One region of the Cellulosimicrobium sp. NPDC057127 genome, then DNA from elsewhere that is predicted to be linked to it. Evidence: predicted binding sites of a transcription regulator. Region 1 holds the regulator's gene; the other holds the start of a gene.

The links. Region 1 encodes Rex, which represses fermentation and respiration genes when NADH is low (regulators of the CRP and FNR family bind a similar motif). Its sites were predicted from a motif close to CTTGTGAANNNNTTCACAAG; they were not measured.
Region 2: pflB (formate C-acetyltransferase) is a predicted target of Rex. The motif match lies at 2,424-2,443, and genes of this name have one in related genera.

Annotation. Positions count from the first base shown of each region.
Region 1 is NZ_JBHUUP010000028.1:3,493-7,903, reverse strand. It holds gene ACFTZA_RS16855 (DUF4153 domain-containing protein) at 1-136, opposite strand, end outside; gene ACFTZA_RS16850 (DUF2382 domain-containing protein) at 164-985, opposite strand; gene ACFTZA_RS16845 (redox-sensing transcriptional repressor Rex) at 1,097-1,768, opposite strand; gene ACFTZA_RS16840 (glutaredoxin family protein) at 1,841-2,137, opposite strand; gene ACFTZA_RS16835 (HAD family hydrolase) at 2,196-3,011, shown strand; gene ACFTZA_RS16830 (30S ribosomal protein bS22) at 3,154-3,252, opposite strand; gene ACFTZA_RS16825 (acetoin utilization protein AcuC) at 3,451-4,411, opposite strand, start outside.
Region 2 is NZ_JBHUUP010000011.1:123,743-128,153, reverse strand. It holds gene dxs (1-deoxy-D-xylulose-5-phosphate synthase) at 1-1,270, shown strand, start outside; gene ACFTZA_RS12505 (glutamate--cysteine ligase) at 1,275-2,372, opposite strand; gene pflB (formate C-acetyltransferase) at 2,700-4,411, shown strand, end outside.

The sequences.
Region 1 (4,411 bases):
TCTCCCGCTCCACGACGCTCTCGCGCTCACGACCGACGTGCGCGGCCGTCGGCTCCGCCGCGTGCTCGGGCACGTGCTGGTCCCGCGGTGCGGCCCGGTCGTCGCCGGGCGACGTGCTCCCGTAGCTGGTGCTCATGGGTAGGGTCCTCTCCGTGCCGTGGGATCAGCGTCGCCGGCCGCTCTCCGGGCCGTCCGGCAGGTCCGTCTCGATCTGCTCCTTGCGGACCTGCTCCGTGACCTGCTCGTCCTCCGTCACGGTCTCGGTGCCGAGGCGGACCCGCTCGGTGGGGACGGTCTCCTTGTCGACCACGGGGCGCTCGGCGTGCAGCTCCACCTCGTGCTCCTCGGAGGTGAGGTTGCCGCCGGACATCGCGGCTCCCCGGTTGGCGTCCGTGATGGGCTCGCGCTCGACGCGGACCTCCTCGTGGGAGACCGGGACGGTCCGGGTGACGTTCTCCGTGACGACGTACTTGCGCAGCCGCGCCTTCCCGGCCTGCACGCGCTCCGTCCCGACGTCCAGGCGCTCCTCGGACCGGGTCATCGCGTCGTCCGTCTCCGGCCCCGACGTGTCGTGCCCGACGGTGCCCGTCGTGCCGGTCCGGTCAGCGAGGCCGGTCCGGTCGCCGGCGCCCGGCGTGCCGCCGGTGCCCGCGGGCGTCCCGTAGTCGCTCCGGCCGTAGTAGCGGTAGAGCTCGGCCTCCTCGTCCGGCGACAGGTGACCCTCGGAGTCGTCGACGCGGGGCGCGTCCTTCACCTTGTCCTTGCCGAACGGCACGCGGATGTCGTCACCCTGCACCGTCGCGTCCGCGAGCGGGACGAACGACTCGCCGGTGCCGAACAACCCGGTCGAGACGGTGACCCACTCGGGCCTGCCGGTGGTGTCGTCGAGGAAGATCTGTCCGATCTTGCCGATCTTCTGCCCGGAGGTGTCGGTGACGGTGCCACCGTTCGTGAGCAGGGAGTCGATCTGGTGGGTCTCGATCATGATGATGCGCCCTTCGGAGTCGGTGGGCGAGGGCCCGTCTTCTCGAGCCGACTCCTCCATCGTGGGAGCACCCCGGGGGCACGCATCTGGGGGGGCGCCCCAGCCGTCCGGTCAGGGCGTCGGGGCCCCGAGCGCGCGCGCCTGCGAGTGGAACGCGAGGATCTGCAGCTCGCTGCCCACGTCCACCCCGCGCACGTCCACGTCCGCGGGGACCTGGAGGGCGCACGGCGCGAAGTTGAGGATCTCCTTCACGCCCGCCGCGACGACGCGGTCCGTGACCGCCTGCGCGTGCGCCGCCGGCGTGGCCAGGACGACGATCGACACGCCCTCGCGCGCGACCACCTCCTCGAGGGCGTCGACGTGCTCGACGACGATGCCCGCCGCCCGGGTGCCGACCACGTCCGGCGACGCGTCCAGCAGCGCCGCGACGTGAAACCCGCGCTGCTCGTAGCCGGAGTAGTTGGCGAGCGCGTGCCCGAGGCTGCCGATGCCGATGATCGCGATGCGGTGCTCGTCCGCGAGGCCCAGGGCCTCGGTGATGTACCCGGCGAGCGAGTCGACGTCGTACCCCACTCCCCGCGTGCCGAACGAGCCGAGGAACGACAGGTCCTTGCGCAGCTGCGCCGACCCCACGCCCGACAGCTCGGCCAGCTCCGCGGACGACGTCGTCGAGACCCCGCGCGCGACGAGGTCGCGCAGCGCGCGCAGGTAGAACGGGAGCCGCGCGACCGTCGCGCTCGGGATTCCCGGGAGCACCACCTCACCGACGACCTGCTCAGCCACTCGCCACCACCGCCATCTCCGGACCGTCCTCGTCGACGATCGCCCGACCGTGCTCGTCGTACCCGGTGGACATCATCCCAGGTCCGGCGGCGCGCCCGAAATCCGCGCCACCGCGCGCGCGAGCCGACGCTCGTCGACCCGCCAGAAGGCCTGCTGCACGCCACCGACCGTGACGACCGGGACGTACTCGGAGAACTGCTCGCGGACGCCCGACGGCGTCCCCGCGTCGTCGAGGTCGACCTCGGCCCACGCGACGCCCGCCTCCCCGCACACGCGCGCGACGACGTCGCGCGCGTCGTCGCACAGGTGGCACCCGGCACGCCCGTACAGCAGGACGGGCGGGACCGGGGCGGGATCGGCGGCGCTCACGGTCCCAGGCTAGAGCCCAGTCCCGGACGCGCGGCGCGGGCGCCGTTAGAGTGGCGGCATGCCGACGTCCCCGGGGCAGCCACCCGCCCTCCGCACGGCGGCGTTCTTCGACGTCGACAACACGATCATCCGCGGCGCGTCGTCGTTCCACCTCGCGCGAGCCCTGCACCAGCGCGAGTTCTTCTCGACGACGGACATCGTGCGCTTCGCCGTGCACCAGGCGCGGTACCTCCTGCTCGGCGAGAGCCGGCGGCAGATCGACCGCATCCGCTCGCGCGCGCTCGCCCTCATCGCCGGGCGCTCGGTCGCCGAGATCACCTCCATCGGCGAAGAGGTCTACGACACCGTCCTGTCCCTGCGCATCTACCCCGGCACCCGCCGCCTGCTCGACGAGCACCTCGCCGCCGGTCACCAGGTGTGGCTCGTCTCCGCGACCCCCGTGGAGATCGGCGAGCTCATCGCGCGCCGCCTCGGCGCGACCGGAGCGCTCGGCACCGTCGCGGAGCACGAGGACGGCTTCTACACCGGGCGGCTCGTCGGCGACCTCATGCACGGACGCGCGAAGGCCGCCGCCGTCAGCGCGCTCGCCGAGCGCGAGGGCATCGACCTCGAGGCCTCCTACGCGTACGGCGACTCGCTCAACGACGTCGCGATGATGCACGAGGTCGGGCACCCGTGCCCCATCAACCCCGACGCACGGCTGCGCCGGCACGCGCAGGACGTCGGCTGGCCCATCCGCGAGTTCCGCGGGCGACGACGGCGCGTGACCCGCAGCGGCGTGCGGACCGCGAGCTGGGCCGGGGCCGTGTGGGCGGGGGCGCTCGTCCTGCGGTCCGTGCGCCGGGCGGTCGACCGGCGGCTCGCGCGGCTCTGACCTCTCGCGGGGCGGGGTGGGGGATGTTCGCCCGACCTACCATCCGACTACCTCACCGCGTCCCCACGACGCAGCGAGCCCGGTCACCCCGCGTTCGGGGTGCCGGGCTCGGCGGTCGGCGCGCGCGTCGTGGCGCGCGACGTCACTTCTTGTTGCGGCGCTGGTGACGCGTCTTGCGCAGCAGCTTGCGGTGCTTCTTCTTGGCCATGCGCTTGCGGCGCTTCTTGATGACGGAGCCCATAGGTGGTCCTCGCAATGCTTGTCGGTGCTGGTCGGCGGGGTCGTTCCGGTACGGGGCGACCGCCGTGTGGTCCACGGTTGATCAGGGTTCGTGCACCACGAGCCGACCAACACGAGAGAAATCCGCCCCTTAGCGTACCCGCTCGCGCCGCATCACCCGAACCGGAGTCAGGCCGCGGACACGATCCTCACGTCACGGTCAGTCGAAGTGCGCGTCGAGGCCCAGGTGCCCGAACACGGCGCGTCGCGTCGCGAGGATCGCACGGTCCACGGCGTCGTCCGGGTCGAAGCCCGCGCTCCAGGGACGTGCCTCGACGCCCGCGCCGAAGGTCCCCGGTCCCTCCACGCCCGTGACCTCGGCGACGAGGTCGCGGAACGCCGCGGGGACGGGCTGCCCGTCGACCACGGGTGCGTGCACCACCTCGCCCACGACGGCGGACCACGCGAGCGGCACGACGCGCGCGATCGCGTACCCGCCCCCGCCGAGCGCGAGCCACCGCCCCCCGGTGAGCTCGTGCGCGAGCGCGTGCAGCCGCGCCGCGGCGGTGCGCTGCGCCCCCACGGAGACGTCGAGGTCGGACAGCGGGTCGTCGCCGTGCGCGTCGCAGCCGTGCTGCGTGACGAGCACCTCCGGACGGAACGCCCGCAGCACCGGCGGCACGACGGCGTCGACGGCGCGCAGCCACCGTGCACCGTCGGTGCGGGGCGGCAGGGCCACGTTGACCGCGGTGCCCTCGGCGCCGGGACCTCCGACGTCGGTCGGGTGCCCGGTCCCCGGGAACAGCGTCGCGCCGCTCTGGTGGACGGACACGGTGAGCACCCGCGGGTCGTCCCAGAACACCTCCTCGACGCCGTCGCCGTGGTGGGCGTCGACGTCGACGTACGCCACGCGCCGCACGCCCTCGTCGAGGAGGCGGCGCACGGCGACCGCCGCGTCGTTGTACACGCAGAAGCCGGACGCCGCCCCGGCCTTCGCGTGGTGCATGCCGCCCGCGAGGTTCACCGCATGGCGCACACGGCCCGAGGCGATCGCCCCGGCCGCCTCCCACGAGCCGGCGACGACGCGGGCCGCCGCCTCGTGCATCCCCGGGAACACCGGGTCGTCCTCCGTGCCGAGCCCGCGCCGCGGGTCGGGCGTCCCGTCGTCGGACGCCGCCCGG
Region 2 (4,411 bases), on a different contig from region 1:
CACGCTGAGCCGCTCGGGCGCGCCCGGCCGGTTCGCGTACGAGTGGCTGCACGGGCTGAAGAAGGGCCTCAAGGACGTCGTCGCGCCGCAGGGCATGTTCGAGGACCTCGGCATCAAGTACGTGGGTCCGGTCGACGGGCACGACATCGAGGCGATGGAGCACGCGCTGCGCCGCGCGAAGGCGTACGGCGCGCCCGTCATCGTGCACGCGCTGACCGAGAAGGGGCGCGGGTACACGCCCGCGGAGCAGGACGTCGCGGACCGCTTCCACGCGGTCGGCAAGATCCACCCCGAGACGGGGCTGCCCGTCGCGCCGTCGCGGTTCGGCTGGACGTCGGTCTTCGCCGACGAGATCGTGCGGATCGGGCGGCGTCGGCCCGACGTCGTGGCCATCACCGCGGCGATGCTCGAGCCCGTGGGCCTCAAGCCGTTCGCGCAGGCGTTCCCGGAGCGCACGTTCGACGTCGGCATCGCCGAGCAGCACGCCGCGACGTCGGCGGCCGGCATGGCGTTCGCCGGTCTGCACCCCGTCGTCGCCGTGTACGCCACGTTCCTCAACCGGGCGTTCGACCAGGTGCTCATGGACGTCGCGCTGCACCGGGCCGGCGTGACGTTCGTGCTCGACCGGGCGGGCATCACCGGCGACGACGGCGCGAGCCACAACGGCATGTGGGACATGGCGATGCTGCGGATCGTGCCCGGCCTGCGGCTGGCAGCGCCGCGCGACGAGGAGACGATGCGCGCCGCGCTGCGCGAGGCCGTGGACGTCGACGACGCACCGACCGTCGTGCGCTACCCCAAGGGCGCGCTCGGCGACGCCCTGCCGGCGGTCGACGAGGTCGACGGCGTGGACCTGCTCGCCGTGCCGGACGCCGCGCGCACGAGCCCCGCGGAGCGCCGGCGCGTGCTGCTCGTCGGGGTCGGGTCGATGGCGCCCGTCGCGCTGGGCGCCGCGGAGGCGCTCACGGCGCACGGGCTCGACGTCACGGTCGCGTCCCCGACGTGGGTGCTGCCGGTGCCGAGCGCCCTCGTCAAGCTCACGGGCGAGCACGACCTCGTCGTGACCGTGGAGGACGGCGTCGTCGACGGCGGCGTCGGGGCGATGCTCGGGCAGCGCGCGGTCGGCTCGGGCGTGCGCACGCCCGTGCACGCGATCGGGCTGCCGGTGGCGTTCCTCGACCACGCGAGCCGCGACCAGGTCGTGGCCGAGCGTCGCCTGACGTCCGCGGACGTGACGCGGGACGTCCTGGACGCCGTCGGGACCCTCTGACGCGTCAGGAGTGGGTCTCGGTGACCGCGTGCTCGACGACGGCGCGCAGGTCACCGCCTGCGTCGGCGAACCAGCCCCGCTGACGGGCGGCACCGTTGCCGCGCGACCACACGTGCCCGAGCAGCTCGGTGACGGCGTCGAGGTCGCCCGCGTCGGCCAGGGCCTCGCGCACGTGCGCCACGAGCTGGCCCACGACGTCGTGCGCGGGGGCGGGGCGCCACGTCAGCGGCGACACGAGGTCCTCGACGAGGCCCGAGCGGCCGGCTCGCCAGGACGCGGTGCGCAGGAGCTCGGGACGCAGCTCGGGCGCCGGGCGCCCGTCCGCCGCCTCGCGCGCGGCCGTCTCGACGAGCCCGCGCGACAGCGCGGCCACGAGCGTGGCGGTGTCCGGGTGCAGGCACACGTCGGCGATGCGGATCTCGACGGTCGGGTACCGGGCGGACAGCCGGGCGTCGAAGTAGACCATCGCCTGGTCGAGGATCGTGCCGGTGGCGACGAGGGCGTCGACCGCGTCGTGGTAGGCCTCCGGGGTCCCGAACGCGCGGGCCGGCCCGGCGGTGGGCCACCGCGACCACACCTGGGAGCGGAAGCTCGCGTACCCGCTGTCCTCGCCCTGCCAGAACGGCGAGTTGGTGCTGAGGGCGAGCAGCGTCGCGAGCCACGGGCCGATGCGGTCGAGGACGGCCACGCCCTCGGCGTCGTCGGCGACCGCGACGTGCACGTGGCAGCCGCTCGTGAGCTGCTCGCGCGCGGTCAGGCCGAACTGCGCGCGCGCCTCGAGGTAGCGCAGCCGGGAGACGGTCGTGCCCTCGAACGGCAGGGGCGACGTCGACAGCGCCGCGACGCGGGCACCGACGCGGTCCGCGGCCTGCTGCGCGCGTGCCCGTCCGGCGCGGATCTCCTTCGCGAGGTCCTGCAGCTCGGTGCGCGGGTGCGTCGCCGTCTCGAGCTGTTCCTCCATGAACTCCGACTCGAGCGAGCCGGCACCGCCGCTCTTGTCCGACGTGCCCGTCGCGTCGAGCGCCTCCTGCGCCTTGGCGACGGGACGACCGTCCGCGCCGACGAGCAGGAACTCTTCTTCCACACCTACGGTCCGTGTCACCCCGGAAGTCTCACACGTCCCGCCCTCCGACGTCGGATGAAGCGCCGAACCCTTGTGAAGACCATCACAAAGGTGTGTGAGCGGGCGCGCCGACGGGCCCGGGAACCCCGACATCTCGCGGTTCTCGGCACGTCCCGCCCGGCTCGGGACCTAGGTCATCGAGAGGGCCGGAACGGCCCCGCCGCGCGCGGCGCGGACCTAGCCTGGAGGTGGCGAAGGGGCCCGCCGGGCCGGTCGGCCCGCCCTCCCCGGGAGGGCGTGCCGCCGTCCCGCGCGGGAGCCCCGGCCGGCGTCGCGAACCCGCGCGTCAGGCACGAGGGAGGTCCGATGACCAGCGTTTCCGAGGCACCCAGCAGCACCACTCCCGCCGGCGGCGGCGCCGACGCCGGCGACACCGCGCGCGTCCCCGCGTGGGACGGCTTCGTCGACGGCCCGTGGCGCGACGGGGTGGACGTGCGCGACTTCATCCAGCGCAACTACCGCCCGTACACGGGCGACGCGTCGTTCCTCGCCGGACCCACGGAGCGCACCACGGCCGTCTGGGCACGCCTGTCGGCGATGTTCCCCGTCGAGCGCGAGAAGGGCGTCCACGACGTCGACCCGCACACCCCCGCGGGCATCACGGCGCACGCGCCCGGCTACATCGACCGCGACAACGAGGTGATCGTCGGGCTCCAGACCGACGCGCCGCTCAAGCGCGCGATCATGCCGAACGGCGGCTGGCGCATGGTCGCCGGTGCGCTGGAGACCTACGGTTACGAGGTCGACGAGACCCTCGCGAAGGTGTTCACCGAGCACCGCAAGACCCACAACCAGGGCGTCTTCGACGTCTACCCGCCGAACGTCCGCGCGGCCCGCAGCTCGCACATCATCACCGGCCTGCCGGACGCGTACGGCCGCGGCCGCATCATCGGCGACTACCGCCGCGTCGCGCTGTACGGCGTCGACGCGCTCGTCGCCGCGAAGAAGCTGGACAAGCTCGAGCTCGACACGCGGCCCTTCACCGAGACGGTGGCGCGCGAGCGCGAGGAGCACGCCGAGCAGATCCGCGCCCTCGGCGAGCTGAAGGAGATGGCGGCCTCCTACGGGTACGACGTCTCGGGCCCGGCGACGACCGCCCGCGAGGCCGTGCAGTGGCTGTACTTCGCCTACCTCGCGGCCGTGAAGGAGCAGAACGGCGCGGCCATGTCCCTCGGTCGCACCTCGACGTTCCTCGACGTCTACATCGACCGTGACCTCGAGGCCGGCGTCATCACCGAGGAGCAGGCGCAGGAGATCGTCGACGACTTCGTCGTGAAGCTGCGCATCGTCCGCTTCCTGCGCACGCCCGAGTACGACGCCCTGTTCTCCGGCGACCCCACCTGGGTGACCGAGACGATCGGCGGCATGGGCGAGGACGGCCGTCCGCTCGTGACCAAGAACTCGTTCCGCTTCCTGCAGACCCTGTACAACCTGGGCCCGGCCCCGGAGCCGAACATGACGGTCTTCTGGAGCCCGGAGCTGCCGCAGGGGTTCAAGGACTTCTGCGCCCAGGTGTCGATCGACACGTCGGCGGTGCAGTACGAGTCGGACGAGCTCATCCGCCCGGCGTGGGGCGACGACGCCGCGATCGCGTGCTGCGTCTCGCCCATGCGCGTGGGCAAGCAGATGCAGTTCTTCGGCGCGCGGGTCAACCTCGCCAAGACGCTGCTGTACGCGATCAACGGCGGTCGGGACGAGGTCTCGGGCAAGCAGGTCTCGCCGGTCGCGGCGCCGGTCGAGGGCGACGTGCTGGACTTCGACGACGTCATGGCGAAGTTCGACGCGACGATGGACTGGCTGGCCGCGACCTACGTCGAGGCGCTGAACTGCATCCACTGGTCGCACGACAAGTACGCGTACGAGCGCATCGAGATGGCGCTGCACGACAAGGACGTGCTGCGCACGATGGCGTGCGGCATCGCCGGCCTGTCCGTCGCGGCCGACTCCCTGTCGGCGATCAAGCACGCGACGGTCCGGGTGGTGCGTGACGAGCGCGGCCTCGTCGTCGACTACGTCAC